Regions from separate parts of the Shewanella sp. Koi 1 genome, predicted to be linked through region 2. Evidence: riboswitches for the same ligand, from Rfam matches in the RefSeq annotation. Region 2 holds a riboswitch; the other holds the start of a gene.
The links. A riboswitch is a leader RNA that binds a small molecule or an ion and turns the genes downstream of it on or off. The one in region 2 is predicted to bind cobalamin.

Region 1 (9,937 bases), 230 kb from region 2:
AAGATAACAAAGGTTTAGCCTTTAAATGTTCCAACATCCGCTGATGACCTTGCTCCTCGGAGCGGTGGGCAAAAATCAAATAATCCCGCACATGGGCATTAATAGTCACGGCAACCAACGCCGCTGCGGTTGCAATAAAACCATCCACCACGACCAGCATCTTGCGCTCTGCGGCGGCGAGCATGGCCCCCGTCATCTGCACAATTTCAAAGCCGGCCAAACAGGCCAGCACTTGCTTAGGGCCTGTCATCGCACTCTGATGTAACAACAGTGCGAGTTCGATAAGCATCTGTTTACGCTCTAAGGTTTCGGCACTGATCCCCGTGCCACGGCCAACACAGTCGGCCACATCGAGTTGCATGATGGCCGCCATAATCGCCGCAGCGGAAGAGGTGTTACCTATGCCCATCTCGCCAAAGGCGACCAAGTTACAACCCGCTTGATGGTGGCGCTCGATTAACGCCTGCGCCATGGCAAAGCCCTTGTCCACACAGGCTAAACTCATCGCTGGCTCTAAGTGAATTGCGCCAGTGCCGGCGCCAAGGCGTTGGTCGATAATGCCTTCGATACCCTCAACTGGGGTTAAAATACCGCAATCAATCACCTCGAGATTGAAGCCTAATTGGCGACAAAACACATTGATAGCCGCGCCGCCATGGGCAAAATTTTGCACCATTTGCCGCGTGACTTCGCTCGGGGCTATCGACACGCCTTCGGCGGCAATCCCATGATCCCCAGCAAACACCAACATGGTTGGGTTAACTATCTGTAATTGCTGCGGCCCTTGGATGCGGGCAATTTGCAGCGCCAAGGGTTCTAACAACCCCAGAGCGCCCGGCGGCTTAGTCTTCAGATCGATCTTTTGTTGAATAAACTGATCCTGCGCTCGACTCGCAGGCTCGATTTGAAATAACAGGGCAGATTGAGACATTCACGCTCCAGTGGCAATTTAGGCTCCCATGTGGAGCCGCTACTCATAACTTATTGGCTAATACGCTCGCGACTATTCTTTCACAACGATTCGTTCACAACGATTTGTTCGCAAGGATGCGTTCGCAACTACATTCTAGAACAACCACTACGACGCATTCGGCAGCGATTTGCTATACGCACTAAGTACGAATTTGGCTCATTCGAGTTGGGCAATTTCTCTTTCAACAATCACTTATCGAACAATTGCTTATCAAAATCAGCATGCAAATAACTAGTTCGATAGCTTGCGCCGACGCAAAATCAGCAAAAAGAAGAAGCTACCAATCGCGGCGGTGATAATCCCTACGGGTAATTCCTGATTGCCAAGCAAACATCGGGCGAGCACATCAATCCACACCATAAACAGGCCGCCCACCAGCGCCGTCAGTAAGATGGGCTGACGACCGGGGAATAACAAACGTACTGTGTGCGGGATCATCAAGCCGACAAAGCCAATGCCGCCACAGGTCGCCACTAAAATGGCGGTGATAAGCGAGCAGAGCAGCAGCATATTGAGGCGCAGCTTAGGCACATTCACCCCTAAGGTGTGAGCCGTTTCATCCCCCGCTTGCAACGCCATGATTTGGCGCTTCCAACCCAGAATAATTAAAAAGCTCACCAGCACCACTAAGGACGGCAGCACCAACAGCGACCAACTGGCCTTAGCAAAACTGCCAAGGCTCCAAAACAATACCGATGCGGTGGCCTGTGGGCTGGCAAAGTACAGCAGTAAACTGGTTAACGCGCCAAACATAAAGGAGGTTGCCACGCCAGAGAGCAACATCCGCTCTACCTGGCTCTTAAGACCTAACCCAGCTAACGCCAGCACGATTAGCACCGACAGACTGGCACCAATAAAGGCGCCGAAGGGCAAACTAAACCACAAGAGCCCCGCAAAGCCCCCTGCGCCGCTAAAAATCCCCGAATTGGCTATCGCGCCCGCATTGCCAAACAGGCCAGAACCAGTGAACAGCGTCAACATGACCACGGCACCAAACGAAGCGCCGGAGCTAATGCCGAACAGATAAGGATCGGCAAGGGGGTTACGGGTCACGGTTTGCAGCACGCTCCCCGCCAAGGACAGTCCAGCCCCCGCCACAAAGGCAAGTAAAATCCGTGGCAGTCGCAGCTCCATCACAATCCGCTCTGTCATGCTGCTGGTGCTCACGGCCTCATCAGTCATAAACAGGTGACTGAGTTTATTGATAAACACATGCAGCACATCTAAAAAGCTAATGTTTGCCGCGCCAAAACTCGCGGCAGCGATGGGGGTGAGCAGGGCAAAGCCCGCCAAGCCTAAAATCAGCCATTGCTGGCGGGTGAGCGGCGTAAAAATGTGGCTAAAAAAATTCATGGTCACCAATTTGAGTGTGTCTATCATGGCGTGGGTTCAACGCTATGCTTATGCAAGGCCGCGTTAGGCGCCCCGGGGTTATGACAGGCGCAGGCCACAGGAGGTAACGCTTGAGCCGAAACGGGGTGGGAGTCACTCGCTGCGTCCGCAGTATCGCTCTTAGACTTTTGATAACCATAAAAGTAATTAATCAAGGGGTTACCATGCTGTGGATGGGGCGTCACTTGGGCGCATACCCCAAACACTTCGGCAATACGTTCTTCGGTTAACACCTGAGCCGGCGTGCCCATGGCACTCACCTGCCCCTTATCCAGTAGCAGTAAGTGGTCGCACAGGGCGCTGGCTAAATTCAGGTCATGAATCGAGGCGATGACACTGATCCCAAGGCTTCGCACTAGCTCTAAGATTTGAATTTGATAGCGGATATCGAGATGGTTTGTCGGCTCATCTAAAATCAATAACTGCGGCTGCTGCACTATGGCGCGGGCGATCAGGGCGCGCTGCTTCTCACCGCCCGATAATCGATCGTATTGCTGATGCACTTTATGGCTCAGACCGACCTTTTCCAGCGCTTTGGCAATCTTGTCACTGTCTTCGCTGGAATGGCTATCAAACATGCCCTTATGGGGCGTGAGTCCCATGGCAACCAATTGCTCTGTGGTCATATCGAAATATTGCGGCGTATCCTGCTGCACCACCGCCACTTTACAGGCAAACGCCTTTGGCGATAGCTCGCTAATATCTTGCGAAAACAGGCTGATATGCCCTTTAGCAGGGCGAATAAAGCGGTATAAACAGCGCAGTAAACTGGATTTACCCGCGCCATTGGGGCCAATCAGCCCGAGCATTTCCCCCTGCGGCAAGGCAAAGCTTATCTCCGAGAGAATGGTTTTTCCCTCAATCGCCCAGCTCAATTGGCTGACCTTAAGGGCCATATTGGCGGAAGTCGCTGCGGGCGCTAAGGGCGCAAGGCTCGATGTGGAATGCATCACTAACGATTGCTCCCACATGGATATTGATTGGTGTTATTTGTGCCAGCAGCCGCTTGGGCCAACAGGGCGAAACTCATTAATGTCATCTTCTGCTCCCTCGAGTTACCCGCTCGAGAACTAAGGCTGCACGCAGCGAAAACAGAAATAGGCAGGTATCCTGACTCGTAGGTAAGAAGCAAAATGCTTCGACTACTCACAGTTGCGGGTACAGTTCGGGCTACTGACGGGCAGCTCCCCGATTCCCTATTATGTTTGGGTTATCCGGCGCGCTTAAATACTGTTGCCTTTAAGCAATAGCACTCAATCGCACAAAATTCCTAACACCTATTTCTGCGACCTTTGAGCTTAACGTACTGGGTTCGTTATCTGGCTCAAACGTCAGGGAAAAGCATTATCCTATATCTTGCTCATTAGGCAATGCTGTTTAAATCAGAAAATTTTCATCATAGCGATGGCAGATGCGTTTAAGCTACTCACAGTGGCCCGAGGGCCAGTCTAAACGCCAGTATCTTTTACCTTGCTCATCCTCGAGGACATTAATCGTCACCACCGCCGCCACGGGTAAGGCGAGCTGACTGTAAAAACCTAAGGTTTTCACCGCCCCCAGCGCCCTTGACATCAAATGGCGAATAACCCCGCCGTGGGTCACTACCCAGATATTGGCCGCGGGTGCATTGGCATTAAACTCCCCATGGGCCTGTTCATCATCCATCGCCAGCAGGGCAAACTCTTTATCGAGGATTTGTTCTATCGCCCCATCGACTCGGGCTTCGAAACTTGCCATGGCTTCGCCATTGGGCGGCGTCACCTCCCAGGGATTCTGCCAATAGGCCGCCATCCGCTCGCCGTCGCGTTGATATAAGTCATCGAGCAGGCAACCATCCCAATCGCCGAAGGCTATTTCCTGTAACGCCTCCAGCAGATTGACCTTAAGCGGCAAAGACGCGGGCGCATCTAAACTCCTGCCCACGGATGCACTCGAATGCAGCTCAGCCGCAAAGGCCTTGGCAAACTCGGCGCAGCGCCTTGAGGTCGAGCTATAAATACCGTGGCACACAGTCGCCTGCGCCTCCACCGCCGCCGACATCTGCCGCCAGCCTTTGTCGCTCAGTGGCACATCGACTCGGCCACGTAAAATCGCCCCGCCCTCGCATTCTCCATGGCGTAACAGTAATAACCTGAGCTGCTTCATCTGATCTTTCCTTTTATCGTTTTTATCTGGGTTATCTCGCCTATGCTATACCAACTTTAACCTTGCCCTGACAATCCGATGTCGCGTATTATGGACGTCTATACGTATAAATGTCCAAAACATAACGAACGACATTCAATAATAAAATGCAATTTGTCACCCGATTGCGTACTTTGGACTCAACTTAGCTGTAGTAAAGGTAATCATTTTATGGCGATATCTCTCCATCGAGCCAGCCAAACACTGGCAGACATTCGCAACCAGTTGTCAAAGCGCATTCTGATTTTAGACGGCGCCATGGGCACTATGATCCAAGGCTACAAGCTGGAAGAAGCCGATTACCGTGGCGAGCGTTTCAAGGATTGGCATACCGACGTTAAGGGCAATAACGATCTTTTAGTGCTCACGCAGCCAGATATCATCAAACAAATTCACATCGACTACCTTAAAGCCGGTGCGGATATTATTGAAACCAATACCTTTAACGCCACCACTATCGCCATGGCCGACTACGATATGCAGTCGCTGTCCGCCGAAATTAACCGCGAAGGTGCGCGCCTCGCCCGTGAGGCCTGTGATGAAATCGAGCAAGCCACGGGTAAGCCACGTTATGTCGCCGGTGTGTTAGGGCCCACTAACCGCACTTGCTCTATCAGCCCCGATGTTAACGATCCAGGCTTTCGCAATATCCATTTCGATGAGTTAGTGACCGCTTACTGCGAATCGACCCGCGCCCTGATAGAAGGCGGCGCCGATATCATTATGGTTGAGACCATTTTCGATACCTTAAACGCTAAGGCCGCCTTATTTGCCATCGAAACCGTGTTCGATGAACTCTTTGGACCAAATTCACCAGTGCGTTTGCCAGTTATGATCTCCGGCACCATTACCGATGCCTCGGGCCGAACCCTGACCGGACAAACCACCGAAGCCTTTTATAACTCCCTTCGCCATATCAAGCCCTTATCCATCGGCCTTAACTGTGCCCTCGGCCCTAAGGAGCTGCGCACCTACGTCGAAGAATTATCTCGCATCGCCGAATGTTATGTGTCGGCGCACCCTAACGCGGGTCTACCAAACGAGTTTGGCGGTTACGATGAAACCCCAGAGGATATGGCGAGCGTTATCCAAGAATGGGCCCGTGAAGGCATGCTCAACATTATCGGCGGCTGCTGTGGTAGCACGCCCGAGCATATTAAGGTCATTCGCGAAGCTGTAGAGCCCTTTGCCCCACGGCTATTACCCGAGATCCCCGTCGCCTGCCGTCTATCGGGTTTGGAACCGCTCACTATCGACGCCCAAACCCTATTTGTGAACGTGGGTGAACGTACCAACGTCACAGGCTCGGCCAAGTTTTTAAAACTGATCAAAGAAGGTAAGTTCGAGCAGGCGCTCGATGTCGCCCGTGAACAGGTAGAAAGCGGCGCGCAGATCATCGACATCAACATGGACGAAGGCATGCTCGATGGCGTCGAGGTGATGCATAAGTTCTTAAATCTTATCGCCTCTGAGCCGGATATCAGCCGGGTGCCGATTATGATCGACTCCTCTAAGTGGGAGGTGATTGAAGCGGGCCTCAAATGTATTCAAGGCAAGGGAATTGTGAACTCTATCTCCTTGAAGGAAGGCGAAGAGAAGTTTATCGAGCAGGCAACCCTAGTAAAACGCTACGGCGCCGCGGCCATTATTATGGCGTTCGACGAGCAAGGTCAGGCCGACACTAAGGCGCGCAAAGTCGAGATCTGTACCCGCGCCTACCGCGTGCTAGTCGATAAGGTCGGCTTTCCGCCCGAAGACATTATCTTCGACCAAAAATATCTTCGCCATTGCCACGGGTATCAATGAGCACGATAACTATGCCGTCGATTTTATTGAAGCCATTAAAGAGATTAAGGCCACCCTGCCCCACGCGATGATTTCCGGCGGGGTGTCGAACGTGTCGTTCTCCTTCCGCGGTAACAACCCAGTGCGTGAGGCGATTCACGCGGTATTCCTGTACCACGCGATTAAAGTCGGCATGGACATGGGTATCGTCAACGCGGGTCAGCTAGCGATTTACGATGATATCGACCCCGAGCTTAAGGATAAGGTCGAGAACGTGGTGCTCAACCTGCCCTGTCCAGTTGAAGACTCAAACAATACCGAACAATTGCTTGAGATTGCTGAAAAATTCCGGGGCGATGGCTCAAGTAGTGCGAAAAAAGAAGATTTAGAATGGCGCTCATGGCCGGTTAATCAACGTCTCGCCCATGCGCTGGTCAAAGGTATCACCGAATTTATCGACGAAGATACCGAAGCGGCGCGCCAACTTGCCTCACGGCCTTTGGATGTGATTGAAGGCCCGCTGATGGACGGTATGAATATCGTCGGCGACCTGTTTGGCTCGGGCAAAATGTTCCTGCCACAGGTGGTGAAGTCGGCGCGGGTGATGAAAAAAGCCGTGGCCTACCTCAACCCCTTTATCGAGCAAGAGAAGGTCGAAGGCCAATCTAACGGTAAGATTTTGATGGTGACCGTAAAAGGCGATGTGCACGATATCGGCAAAAATATTGTCGGCGTGGTGCTCGCCTGTAACGGTTTTGAGGTGTTCGATTTAGGCGTAATGGTGTCGGTAGAGCGCATTCTCGAGGCGGTTAAAGAACACAATATCGATATTATCGGCATGTCGGGGCTGATTACCCCAAGCCTTGATGAGATGGTGCACAATGTGAAAACCTTCCACCGTGAAGGTCTTACCATTCCAGCGATTATCGGCGGCGCGACCTGCTCGAAAATCCATACCGCGGTGAAGATTGCGCCCCATTATCCCCATGGCGCGATTTACATTGCCGACGCCTCACGCGCCGTGCCTATGGTCAGCAAGCTAATCAGCAATGAAACTCGCCAAGCCACTATCGATGAGACCTACGCCGAATACGAAGAGATGCGCGTTAAGCGTTTATCGCAAACCAAGCGTAAGGAAATTGTCTCGCTGGAAGCCGCCCGCGAAAACCGCTGCCAGCACGACTGGGCAAACTACACCCCGTTCAAGCCCAATGTGCTGGGTCGCCAAGTATTTGAAGACTATCCATTAACCGATTTAGTCGACCGTATCGACTGGACGCCTTTCTTCCGCGCCTGGGAGCTGCACGGCCATTTCCCCGAGATCTTAACCGACAACGTAGTGGGGGTTGAGGCGCAGAAGCTGTTCGCCGATGGTCAGGCGATGCTTCAAAAAATCATCGATGAAAAATGGCTCACCGCCAAGGGCGTGATTGGGTTATTCCCCGCCAATACCGTCGGCTTCGATGATATTGAGCTATATACCGACGAGACTCGCACCGAAGTCGAAATGACCACCCATCACCTGCGGATGCAGCTTGAGCGTGTGGGTAACGATAACTTCTGTCTGGCCGACTTTGTGGCGCCAAAAGACAGCGGCGTAGCCGACTATATGGGCGGCTTTGCCGTGACCGCTGGCCATGGTATCGATGAGCATATCGCCCGCTTTGAGGCGAACCATGATGACTACAATGCCATTATGCTCAAGTGTTTAGCCGACCGTTTAGCCGAAGCCTTTGCCGAGCGGATGCACGAGCGTGTGCGTAAGGAATTCTGGGGTTATGCCGCCGATGAACAGCTCGATAACGAAGCCTTAATTCGTGAGAAATACAAAGGGATCCGCCCCGCACCGGGTTACCCCGCTTGCCCGGATCACACAGAAAAAGGCCTGTTGTGGGAACTGTTAAAGCCGAATGAAACCATCGACTTAAACATTACTGAAAGTTACGCCATGTTCCCGACCGCCGCGGTATCAGGCTGGTACTTTGCCCACCCGAAATCCCGCTACTTTGGCGTGACCAATATTGGCCGCGATCAGGTGGAGGATTACGCGAAGCGTAAGGGGATGACTGTTGCAGAGACGGAGAAGTGGCTGGCGCCAGTGTTGGATTATGACCCTGAGTAATCAGGATCGAGCTTACGCTAACGCGGTTTGAAAAGCTGATTCAAACTTCGTTTGAAATTTTAAATCAAAATCAAAGTCGTGGGGCTTCACCCCACACCCGATGTTGCTGGTTCGTTTTGCATTGCGAACTAGCAACCATATCGCTGTAAAGTAATGGTGCAACTCATTGCCTGCCGCAGGCTTTCGCACTGTTACCCCAGTGACACGCCGTAAATACATCCTTGTAGGCTCTACTAAAACATCCATGTTTTAGAAGGTCACTGGTGCAACAGTGCCCTATCTGGTGTACCTATCAGTTTCAGCATATATTTTGTGGGCTAATTAATTAAAATATTAGCCACAAAAAGAGTGGCTTCGTACTTATTCGAAAATCGCTAACGCTTCCGCTAGGGCATCCCCTTGACGTAAAACAGAGAGTCCGAAAGCTAGCTCGGCATCCATGCCGAGACTCACGCAATTTATTCCAACGCCCAGCGGCAACTTCGCAGGGGATAGGTGAACTTCTGCTGCTTTAGTGTTGCCTCTAGCCATGCAAAGCAAATCGAGTAATCTTTACTACCAATTTTAGAAATTTAACTAGGATGGCTCATGAAACCTGAGGGAAGCCTCCCTTGCCTAAACTAGTTCGACAAGGCGAGATTAATCCAACAACATCGCCTTAAGTCAAAAATGCCCCATTCCGATATTAAGTATTTAATTATGCTTTAAACGCCTAAAAAACAACGTAATCAATAGCATCAACAATGTGAAATCCATAGTCCCACCACCGCCTTCGGATGATTTTTCAGGTTCACCAGTATCATTAACGATAAATGTCACATCAAACGTCAACTCTGCACCTGAAGGGTCTGTTGCGGTGACCGTCATCAAGTATTGACCTTTAGTCTTAACTGCACCGTGGAATATTCCATCCTCACTAGCTATTAATCCATTAGGTACATTCTTATATGTATAAGTCACAGCCTCTCTATCAGGATCGACAACAATTCCTGAAAGCACACCGTAATACTGTTGATCCTTCTCAAGATACTGAATACCAATCTCCGCAGTTAACATAGGAGCATCGTTAACGTTAGTCGGAGTAATATAAAAGATCTCTGTAGATAATGGAGGAATATTCACTCTCACTTGAATGGGACTGGCTGGTGTTGGATCAATTAAATTTTTTGAGGCAAACATATCTTCATTAGTAAAAGTCCCACGAATATATTCACCATCCCAAATCAATCTTTCATGTATATATTCAGCTTGAAAACCGGTAACCACAAGATTGTTTCCATTTAGAAAATGCTTCTTAATATTTATCGCCAAAGGAACATCTTGAACAGCTGGAATAGAGCCTTTAGGTAAACCACCTTTATATATAAGAGGGTTAGGGTTAGAGAGGGTAAACGTTGTAATATTAGGTGACATTAGGTTAACGAAAAAACCTTTCTTGTCATCAGTGAGCTGAAACCAACCATCTGCAATAGCATACACCT
Region 2 (9,937 bases):
CCAAGCATCACGGGTATAGTTAAGGGCTAGATTACCTAAAACATAGCTAGATAATTTATCGCCTTCGTTGCCGTTATCGCCTTCAATAAAACGATCGCCCGTGTAAATTGCCTCAGCAAACACTTGGAAATGCTCGGCAAAATCCATGCTGACATAACCGCGTCCCGTATGCTCAGCCACCCAAGACAATTGCTTGCCATCATTCACCCCGTCGGTAAATTCGGCATCAATATAGTTATATTCCAAGCCTAAGGTGAGGGCTTGAGTAACCTGCCAATCCCAATCGGCACTCGCGCCATAGCGGCGTGATGCATCGGCATTGACGTTGGCACCTTGGAAGCTGCCGCCAACAGGTTTTTCAGCACTTGGGTCGAAGACAATTTCATCTTCTAAATCGAGGCGATATAGGCTAACGCGTAGGCTTTGGCTGGCCACAGTCCAATCCCAACCCGCCTCATAGGAACGGCCTGTCTGTGGCTTTAAGCCATAGACATCTTTCGGGGTGTAAGCTTGCTCATCGACCTTAGCAAAGCGGAAGTTTTCATCGCCACGTAGATAGAATCTGTGCTCGGCGCTCGGACGGTAATTTAAACCGAACTCGAATGCGGTCGCATCTTCATCTAAATCGATGCCGTTTGGATACACATTGCCATCGACCAGATCGTCGGTCACCCGCGCATAACGGCCGCCCACTACATAGCTTAAGGTGTGGCTTAATGGCACAGTGGCTTGCAGGTAAGCACTTTGCATTTCCTGCACGTTGCTGCGCGCCATAGAGTCAAACTCGGCCTTACCGCGGCTGATGTCTAAACCAGTGACTAGGTTTAGCTCACCTTGACGAGTGCTGTAGGTGGCTAGCGCTTTAGGGCTAAACATCAGCAGTGAGCGAGTATTATGGCTCTGACCCCAATTGAGCGAACTGACTAAGGTATCGCTGTAATCCAGATCCGCCGCCAATGCCCAGTTTTGGTTAAGCTGATGCTGATAACCGCTGCGCGCCGCTGTGGTCATTTCATGGACATATTGATTGGAATTGAAAGACTGGCGTGGGTTTTCTTTGAACTGCTCAGGGGTCAACGCCCCTGGGTTTTCGCGGTCATCATCGTAATAGCTGGTTTCAACAAAGAAAGAATCTGTGGCGGTTTTATATTGAATACGGCCAAGGATAGAGCCCGTTTCATTGGCATTGTGCTTGCGATAGTTATCGCCTTGGTTGTAGCTACCGGTCAGGAAATAGTGCCAATCTTTATTGATGGCGCCCGACACATCGCCGCGACCTTCGTAGGTATTAAAGCTGCCGCCGGATAATTGCACGCTGCCGCCCGTATTCTCTGGCGACTTAGTCACAATGTTAATCACCCCGCCGACAGCTTGATCGCCATAGAGCACGCCCGCGCTGCCCGATAAAATCTCCACGCGCTCAATTAAATTGAGTGGAATGGCATTCAGGCTAGGGGCTGCGATATCGATGTTATTTAAGCGACGACCATCGAGCAAAATCAGCGTGTTGTTAACGGCGGTGCTGGCGCTAAAGCCGCGCATCGCGAAGCTAGTACCAATGTTATTGTCGGACAGCTGAATACCACTTTGACCACGTAACACTTCGGTCAAGCTGGTTGCGCCACTCTGCTCAATCGCAGCGGCATCAATCACATTCACATTGGCGGCAATATTTAAGGGGGTCTTGTCTGAACGGCCAATTACGACGATATGCTCATCGACTTTGGCGACGCTGGCATCATCGGCCGCCACGGCGGGGGCGATAACAGAAAAGCTGCAAAGGCTGCCGATCAGCAGCGCGATTTTAGTTGGATGTGTTCCCATTTTACCTTTAACTCCTGCAAGGAAAACGGGGCATTGGCGCCACGATACCGTTGATTCAGTAACAAATACTGACAGTCACTATCGCATTTTGAGATCTGCCCACCGAAATCTCAAAAACACCTTTAGGGCCGGTCTCCGGACTTAGGCTATGTTAATCCAAGCAATAGAAGGACTAACGCGAAACAGACCTTTGCACACTCGATTCTCTGGCTCACCTTGAGCTACCTAGCGAATGCGGTCGTCTCTCACCTTTTACCGTTGCGGGGGCAGTGCCAGAATTTCACTGGCTTCCCGATTATCTCGCGACGAATGCATCGCAAGCACCACAGAAGGTTGACTAAAAATAGGTTCAGAGGGCGAAAAACCAGTTAACGCCCAATAAGGCTCGTGGCATATCAAGCCTGAGCGCGCGCATTATAGACGTCTATACGGATGAAAGTCCATGCTCATCCGTCTCTCGACTGACAACTACTTTAATGAATAGGGCGCTAAGCCAGAAATAAAGTCAGCACTGTTGGCCGCCTGCAAGGGAGGTTTGTCGGCAGAAAACACATCGCCACGCATCGATTTATGCAGTAAATACAAGTCTTTGTTACCACTTACCACGGTATAGTAACCAATTTCGCCCTGGGGATGAGAGGTAAAAGCACTGGGATTAAACTGAGTCGCGCTATGGACATTCGGCATTGTGGTACAACCGAGAATAGCTTGAAAACCTTCGTGACCGTCTACTTGGGTATCCCCTAGCTTTTGATACACTACTTCACCGTCACAGGCGGCTTGGTAAGTTTCAGCCATCGCATCTAAAAACTGCTCGGGGCTCACGCTTTCGGCCATGTCCTTAAAGCCTTGCACACAAAACAGCGCACTCCATTGATTGAGCGCCTCCTGCTCCGGCACAAATTCCGCCATAAACATACCCGCACGTTCCTCATGGTAGGCTTGACGCCAACCCTTTGGCAGATTAAATCCTAATTGCTGACTAAAGACAGGCAACACATGGGTATGCGACGCGCCACTTACGCTGCGAGGCATATCCAATTTCGCCTCGACGGATTCAGAGCCGATTAGGCTGCACAGCATTAATACGCTCGCGCCCTGCCATAACCTCATCTGCATATGGGGTATACATTTCATTATTATCATCCTTGTATCGCATTGTTATGGGTTAATACGACATATGAAATTGCATAGAAAACATCCAGCATTCTAGCGAAGATGTAAATAAGATAACAGTTAAAAAGCTAAACAAAATGATACTTATACAGTCACAACAACTGTAAAACAGCAAATAGCAGCCAAAGATAGGGTCGATGATGGATTTAAAAAGCTGGTGAATGAACTTTCACCAGCAGAGAAATGCCCTACAATGAGTTAGTCAAATGACCAATTGATTTTCCGCTGCGGCCTTGCCTGACTCAAAATCGCCTGCCGTTGCTCTGGGGTCTCACATTGGGCAGCGGGGGTGAATTCCAGCGGCTTAACCACCAAGGAATCGGCAGGTTGTACCGACGGTTTATCAAACATTCCGAGATTCATCGACCAAGAGACCCATTCTCCCTTTTCACTGATCCCCACAAAACCATCATTTGCCGGTGCTAGCCAAGTGAGGCGTGGAATGCGCTCAATCAGTTGCTCGACATTTTTAAGGTCTGCCCGATAACCGACGGGTACCACTTTGCCGTCGGGGCGCGTAAAGGCAAAGGAGGACTTACCTAGGGTAATTTTGCTGCCTTGCTGCCAATATTTGTCGAGGATCGCTTGAGCATGATGAAAGCCAAACAGATAGGCGTAATCCGTATCGTCGGCGAGAATTTGCGGCGTAGCATTGTCACGCAGTAGCAAGAATCCCGGGCCGACGCTGATAATCTCCTTCACGCCTGTGATATCGGTTTTCTTGATCCAATCGACGCCACAGTTAATGCCATCGCCCCAGAAATGGGCATCCCCCGTTGGACTTAACACCGCAAACGCGCAACTGTTTGCCGTGAGACTCGCCACATCCTCAAGGGCACTGCGGATCGGATAAGCATCACTGCGCCAGCCCCAACTCACCACTGAGCCATCTTTTTTCAAAGCGGCATAGGTGTTTTGAAAATATTCGATATGTTTAATATCCGTCAGCTGCGACTGCAACTTCTTCATATTGGTCGAACTTTCAACCTCACCCCACACTACAGCGCTGGCGTCTTTTTTCAGGGCAATAAAACTGCGCCCTTTAGCAAAGATATCGACCACATCGACTAAGTCATTTTGCACCTGCAAACTATTGCCGCCGTAAGGCCCATAGCCCCAAGTATGTACCTTACCATTGGCATCGAGCGCGGCTAGGGCTTCTCGGTTGGCGAAGAGCTTAGTGATATTGGTCATGCGCGCTTGCAATGCCTTGTCCAGACTTAATTTCCCCGCATTGCCCCAATAGACCACAGTGCCATCTTGTCGCAGCGCAGCAAACCCATCTTTAACCGGGACAATTTGCTTCACTTGCTTAAGTTGTTCTGTCACTTCACGGCTATCGCCACCGGCAAAACTGTCACCCCAAGTGATCACCTCACCCGACTGAGTTAATGCGGCGAAGGCCGTACTGTTGGTCACCACAGTCTCGACTGCGGGTAAATCGCAGGGAATATGGCGATAATTCGGATTCGCCTTTTCCTGAAACTGGATAAGCTTGCCGTTATCAAATTGCAGCAAGGATTCCTTTTCATTTTCGACTACGGCTACGGGTTTAGGTTGGCTACAGGCGGTTAATTGTAACGCCACTAAGGCGGCCACCAGTGCCAAGGGGCGTGAGATAGGATAAGACTGCATTACTTATTTCCCTGTATTTGCTGAAACTTTGGTTGCTGAAACTTTGGTTACTGACAACGCGGGTTGCTGATTGGGTTGTGCTAATTTGGCTGATATCGACTCGAGTAACGGTTTGAGTTGGTATTCAAAGCCCTGACGCGAATCGATACGGGTTAGGAGAACTTGAATTTGTTTATCCAGCGCCTGCGCACTGTTTTGGCTTAGGGTGTCGAACGCCTTCGCCTGTACTAAGGCTGTTAAGAGCAGCCGTTGAACTGGGCCGATAGCCTGCACCGCTTGGCGGTTCAGTGCGGTATTGTCGAGCACTAATGTCACCAAGCAGAGTAAATAATCGAGGTGCACCGCAAAATCGACGGAGCATTGCTTTTCATCCGCCAAGCCGAACCTTAGTACTTTGGCCTCACACAGTGCCTTCAATGCCGCTAACTTTTCTGCGGTTAATTCCAATGCAAAAGGCAACTGCTTAGTGCGCGTCATCAACACAAAGCTGGCTAAGGTTTTAGCTGACAATGCCTGTTTACTACGGGCGAGCATCGCCAGCGCTAAGTCGTGAAATCCTAATGAACTCAAACGATAAAAGCTTATCATCACAATAGATTCATCTACCGATTCCAGCTTTTTTTTGCTCGGTGAGGTTTGCATTTGCTCGAATAAATCGACCAAACGCGGATAGTGCTCGGGGGAATGGCCTAAATGTTCAGCCGCTTCCCAGACCAAAATATTCGCGGCGGGATGCTGCCGATAGGTTTCAAGCAAACGGATAATCCCAGTGTAATCCTGTTGCTGTCCTAAGCGCTTGAGTATTGGCACATAACGGAACTCGGCCCAGCGGATCCTTAATAGCGTCAAACAGAAATAACCGACAAGCAAACAGCCTAATATGCCTGCGATGCCAAAGCCGAAGTCCAGTTTGGCGCGATCGCGGGTTAACTCAAGATCGGCGCTCGCCCGTGTTGGCGCCTCGGGAAGATAATGCACAAAACTTTGCCCGTAGTTGGGCACTAATGCGCCAGGAGTGTCGCCCTGCGGCGGCCGTAATTGATAGGTCGCTTGGCAATTCACGCCATCGAGCTCCCATTGGCGAACGAGGTTGCCCTCTGCGGTGCGATACTCAACCAAGCAAATCAATCTTTGGTTATATACGCCCGTCGAACTGCGCTCACTACGATAGGCCGTCTCAACCACTCGACCTATGGCTACATCGCCACGCTCTAGTAACTGATTGACCAGAAACCACTTTTGCGCCCCCTCCCAGAGAAACAGCGCGGCAACACCAGCCAAAAAGAGAGGGACACTGGTCAAGAGTATTTCTAACCAACCCCAAAAACGTGCGGGTGCACCCGAGGTTAATTGACTGCGATTCATCAACACGCCAGAACTTCCTTATCATTCCATGATCGGTAAGGCATAAGAGAACTTGATTCTGCCTAAAGCGGGGCGCTATTGTAGCAGCTTATTGATAGAAATCAGAAAAAGCTCACAGTTTGCCTTAAAGACTCGGCCACATCCTAGCCTGCAAACGTGGGCGTGCTATTCTTAGCCTCCATTCCCGCTGTTTAAAGGAGTAACAGTATGAGTCGCCCAATTATTTTGGATTGCGATCCCGGCCATGACGATGCCATCGCACTCATTTTAGCCCTCGCCCATCCCGAGCTAAATCCACTGGCCGTGACCACCAGCGCCGGCAACCAAACCCCAGATAAAACCCTCAATAATGCCCTGCGGATCTTAACCCTGCTCAATCGCAGCGATATTCCAGTCGCGGGCGGCGCGGTTAAACCCTTAAGTCGTGAATTGATGATTGCCGACAACGTCCATGGTGAAACGGGACTCGATGGTCCAGCTCTACCTGCTCCGAGTTTTCAACCTCAAGCCGTAAATGCGGTCGAGTTGATGGCCGAGAAAATCCGCCAAAGCGATAAGCCAGTAACCTTGGTGCCAACGGGGCCGCTCACCAATATCGCGCTGCTACTCGCCAGCCACGGCGAATTGCACGCCAAGATTGAGCGCATTGTATTAATGGGCGGCGCTGCGGGTGTGGGTAACTGGACGCCCGCCGCCGAGTTTAATATTTTTGTCGACCCCGAGGCGGCCGATATCGTCTTTAAATCCGGCATTCCCATTACCATGTGCGGCCTCGATGTAACCCATCAGGCACAAATTATGGATGAAGATATCGAGCGCATTCGCGCCATTCCTAATCCCGTGGCTAAGTGCGTCGCCGAATTGCTAGATTTCTTTATGATTTACCATAGAGATCCCAAGTGGGGATTTGTCGGCGCGCCGCTGCACGACCCTTGCACTATCGCTTGGTTACTCAACCCCGCATTGTTTGATGCCCAAGACTGCTGGGTCGGCATTGAAACCCAAAGCGCACTCACACAGGGGATGACAGTCGTCGATCGCTATCAGCTTACGGGTAAACCCGCGAATGCCACTGTGCTATTCGGGATTGATAGACAGGGCTTTGTTGACTTGTTAGTTGACAGTTTAGCGGTCTACACACCAACCTATCTCAATCGCAGATGAACTTAAGGTAACGCTTCCATGAGTCACATACTCGTTATAGGCAGTGCCAACGCCGACCATGTTATGAATTTTGAGTATTTGCCCGCACCGGGGCAGACCTTAGTGAGTCAAAGCTACCGACTAGAGCATGGTGGCAAAGGAGCGAATCAGGCGGTGGCCTGCGCCCGCTTATGTCAGGCCGATTCGCGAGTGGATTTTATTTGTCACTTAGGTCAAGACAGCGCTGGAAACGAGATGCGCGCCAATTGGCTCAAGGATGGGATAAAAGCCGATGGCATCACGCAAGTCGCCAATATGAATAGCGGCACGGCGATGATTTTTGTCGCCGAAAATGGCGAAAATTCCATCGGCATTGCCGCTGGCGCCAATGCCCATCTCACGCCTTTGGAGCTAGACAAACATTATGCCCTGTTTGCCAATGCCCAATTTATGCTGATCCAGCTCGAAACGCCCATGGATACGGTGAGCCATGCATTGCAAACCGCCAAACGCCTAGGCATTACCACAGTGCTGAATCCCGCGCCTGCCGTGAGTTCGCAACTGGATTACCTCAAGTGGGTCGACATTATTACCCCGAATGAAACCGAGGCCGAAGCGTTAACGGGCATTGAGGTCAATAGTGAAGAAGATGCCAACTTAGCCGCCCAACTGCTGCATCAACAAGGGGTGACGACTGTGGTGATTACCTTAGGCAGTAAAGGTGCGTTTATCAGTAGCGCAGGCTTTACCGGGTTAATTCCGGCACTTGCAGTACAAGCCATAGATACGGTTGCCGCTGGTGATACCTTCAATGGCGCCCTAGTGGTGGGCTTGAGTGAGGGCATGTCGATAGCCGCTGCCGTCGGCTTTGCCAACGCCGCATCCGCGATCACTGTGACCCGCGCCGGCGCTCAGCGTGCCATTCCCTACCGCCACGAACTGCCACGCTAACTCCCCACGAGTGCGGCAAATTGTCGCACTCAGCCTATTTCACCCTAAAGTTGTATATACATAATTTACATATCGAATTCATTCCCATTTAATGAATTAAGCCTATGCTGGCAAGCGAATACTCGAGTCACATCGGCTCGATCCACCTTGTTCAGAATAAGGAAGTACCAGATGAAAGCGAAAAGCACCACTTTCCGTAATATGACTAGCGCTAGCTTACTTGGCCTAGGATTATTAGTCGCCAGCCAAGCGAGTGCTAACGAATGTGAACTCAAAATTGCTGCGACTGACGCTATGCAATTTGACACTAAAGAGCTGTCTGTTCCCGCTACTTGTAAAGAAGTGACCCTGACGCTAACGCACACTGGCACACTGCCAAAAGCGGCGATGGGCCACAACTGGGTGTTAACTAAAGCCGCTGATATGTCTGCCGTTGCGACCGATGGTATGAGCGCTGGCGCCGATGCTGCTTACGTTAAAGCCGGTGATACCCGTGTTATCGCTCACACTGCATTAGTGGGTGGCGGTGAATCAACTTCTGTAAAATTTAGCACTGCGGGCATGAGCGCGACTGAAGCTTACCAGTTCTTCTGCAGCTTCCCAGGCCACTGGGCGATTATGCAAGGTAGCTTTAAGATCCAAGGCTAATTCCATTGCCTAATGCTCACTTTAGGTATTCCCTTAAGTGAGACAACAAAAAAGCGGACCTCGGGTCCGCTTTTTTGTTGAATGCTGATTGGCTCACAAGCCAGTTTGCCTTCGAGGATTTTGTTTCGAGATGTCTTCTTCGAGCGAGTTATTCTTCGCCGAACTCGTCTTCATCATCAAAATCATCGGCATCGGTTGCCGCTTCAGCCGCTAAAGCCGCCGCTAATTTGGCCTTAGCCTGTTTCTCTGAGCGACGCTTGTTGCGCTCAGCCAGCGTGCCTAAAAACACTTGCAGCTCGGCTTGACCCCAAGCTTGTGCCTCGGCCTCGGTCGCAAAACCGTCATGGCTTTTCGACACTACCGTCTTAGTCGACGTCATACGACGGGTGATTTCCGTCTTCCAACCATTTTCAGCTTGAGTGACGCGAAAATCGTATTTTTTACCCTTGCTCATTCTGCTCTATTTCCTAAATGATGCTTGCCACGTTTGTCTTATCAAGCGATACAAACGCCATCATAAAACAAAAGGAGCGCAGTTTACTTGATTTCGGCAAAGAAAGATCGCTTACGAGAAAATTTTCATGCTCTGCAGGCTCAGTGAGTCGCGGCATCCCAATATAACCCCGCCTGCCAGATGATTTTTCGCCCTAATCTTAGTCCTAAGCTCTGTATCAAGCTAGCGCAAAAGCGGCTGGCGGACGGTATCTTTTCTTGTTTTGGTCATAAAAATAAGTAAATTTAGTCATATAGCAATTTTAGAGTGTGAGGGACCCTATTAATAAGTCATTCATAATTTAGGAAAGATGATGAATACCTCCTCAGTAACACTCTGCATGCTGTTGGCAAGCACGGCCCTGCTAGCAGGCTGTAACAGCGATAACAAAGATAGCGAGACTACACCGCCACCAGCGAAAATGGTGCCCGCCCAAGTCGGTGAGCGACCACTGTTTTTAGTGCGCCAAATGCAGGACAGCAGCTTAAAGACCCGCTTAGCCCAGTGCGAAACCGATCATTTCTACCGTAGTGATTTTTCCATTGGTCACCGCGGCGCGGCGATGCAATTCCCTGAACACACCAAAGAATCCTACCAAGCCGCCATCGACTCTGGTGCGGGTATTGTCGAGTGCGATGTGACTTTTACCGCGGATAAAGCCTTAGTCTGTCGCCACTCCCAGTGCGATCTCGCCAGCACGAC

Region 1: it holds a riboswitch for cobalamin, as region 2 does, so the genes downstream of both, ACUZ8J_RS04590 (ABC transporter ATP-binding protein) here and ACUZ8J_RS03655 (TonB-dependent receptor) in region 2, are expected to answer to the same signal.

Annotation. Positions count from the first base shown of each region.
Region 1 covers NZ_JBREJM010000001.1:1,031,877-1,041,813, reverse strand. Annotated here, with positions in the region: gene cobT (nicotinate-nucleotide--dimethylbenzimidazole phosphoribosyltransferase) at 1-931, opposite strand, end outside; gene ACUZ8J_RS04595 (FecCD family ABC transporter permease) at 1,205-2,353, opposite strand; gene ACUZ8J_RS04590 (ABC transporter ATP-binding protein) at 2,350-3,315, opposite strand; cobalamin riboswitch at 3,449-3,607, opposite strand; gene ACUZ8J_RS04585 (histidine phosphatase family protein) at 3,788-4,510, opposite strand; partial or broken gene metH (methionine synthase) at 4,721-8,456, shown strand; gene ACUZ8J_RS04575 (putative Ig domain-containing protein) at 9,150-9,937, opposite strand, start outside.
Region 2 covers NZ_JBREJM010000001.1:796,937-806,873, reverse strand. Annotated here, with positions in the region: gene ACUZ8J_RS03655 (TonB-dependent receptor) at 1-1,824, opposite strand, end outside; cobalamin riboswitch at 1,934-2,167, opposite strand; gene ACUZ8J_RS03650 (hypothetical protein) at 2,293-2,961, opposite strand; gene ACUZ8J_RS03645 (hypothetical protein) at 3,199-4,635, opposite strand; gene ACUZ8J_RS03640 (hypothetical protein) at 4,639-6,000, opposite strand; gene rihA (pyrimidine-specific ribonucleoside hydrolase RihA) at 6,208-7,164, shown strand; gene rbsK (ribokinase) at 7,183-8,094, shown strand; gene azu (azurin) at 8,266-8,742, shown strand; gene ACUZ8J_RS03620 (DUF3622 domain-containing protein) at 8,891-9,196, opposite strand; gene ACUZ8J_RS03615 (glycerophosphodiester phosphodiesterase family protein) at 9,549-9,937, shown strand, end outside.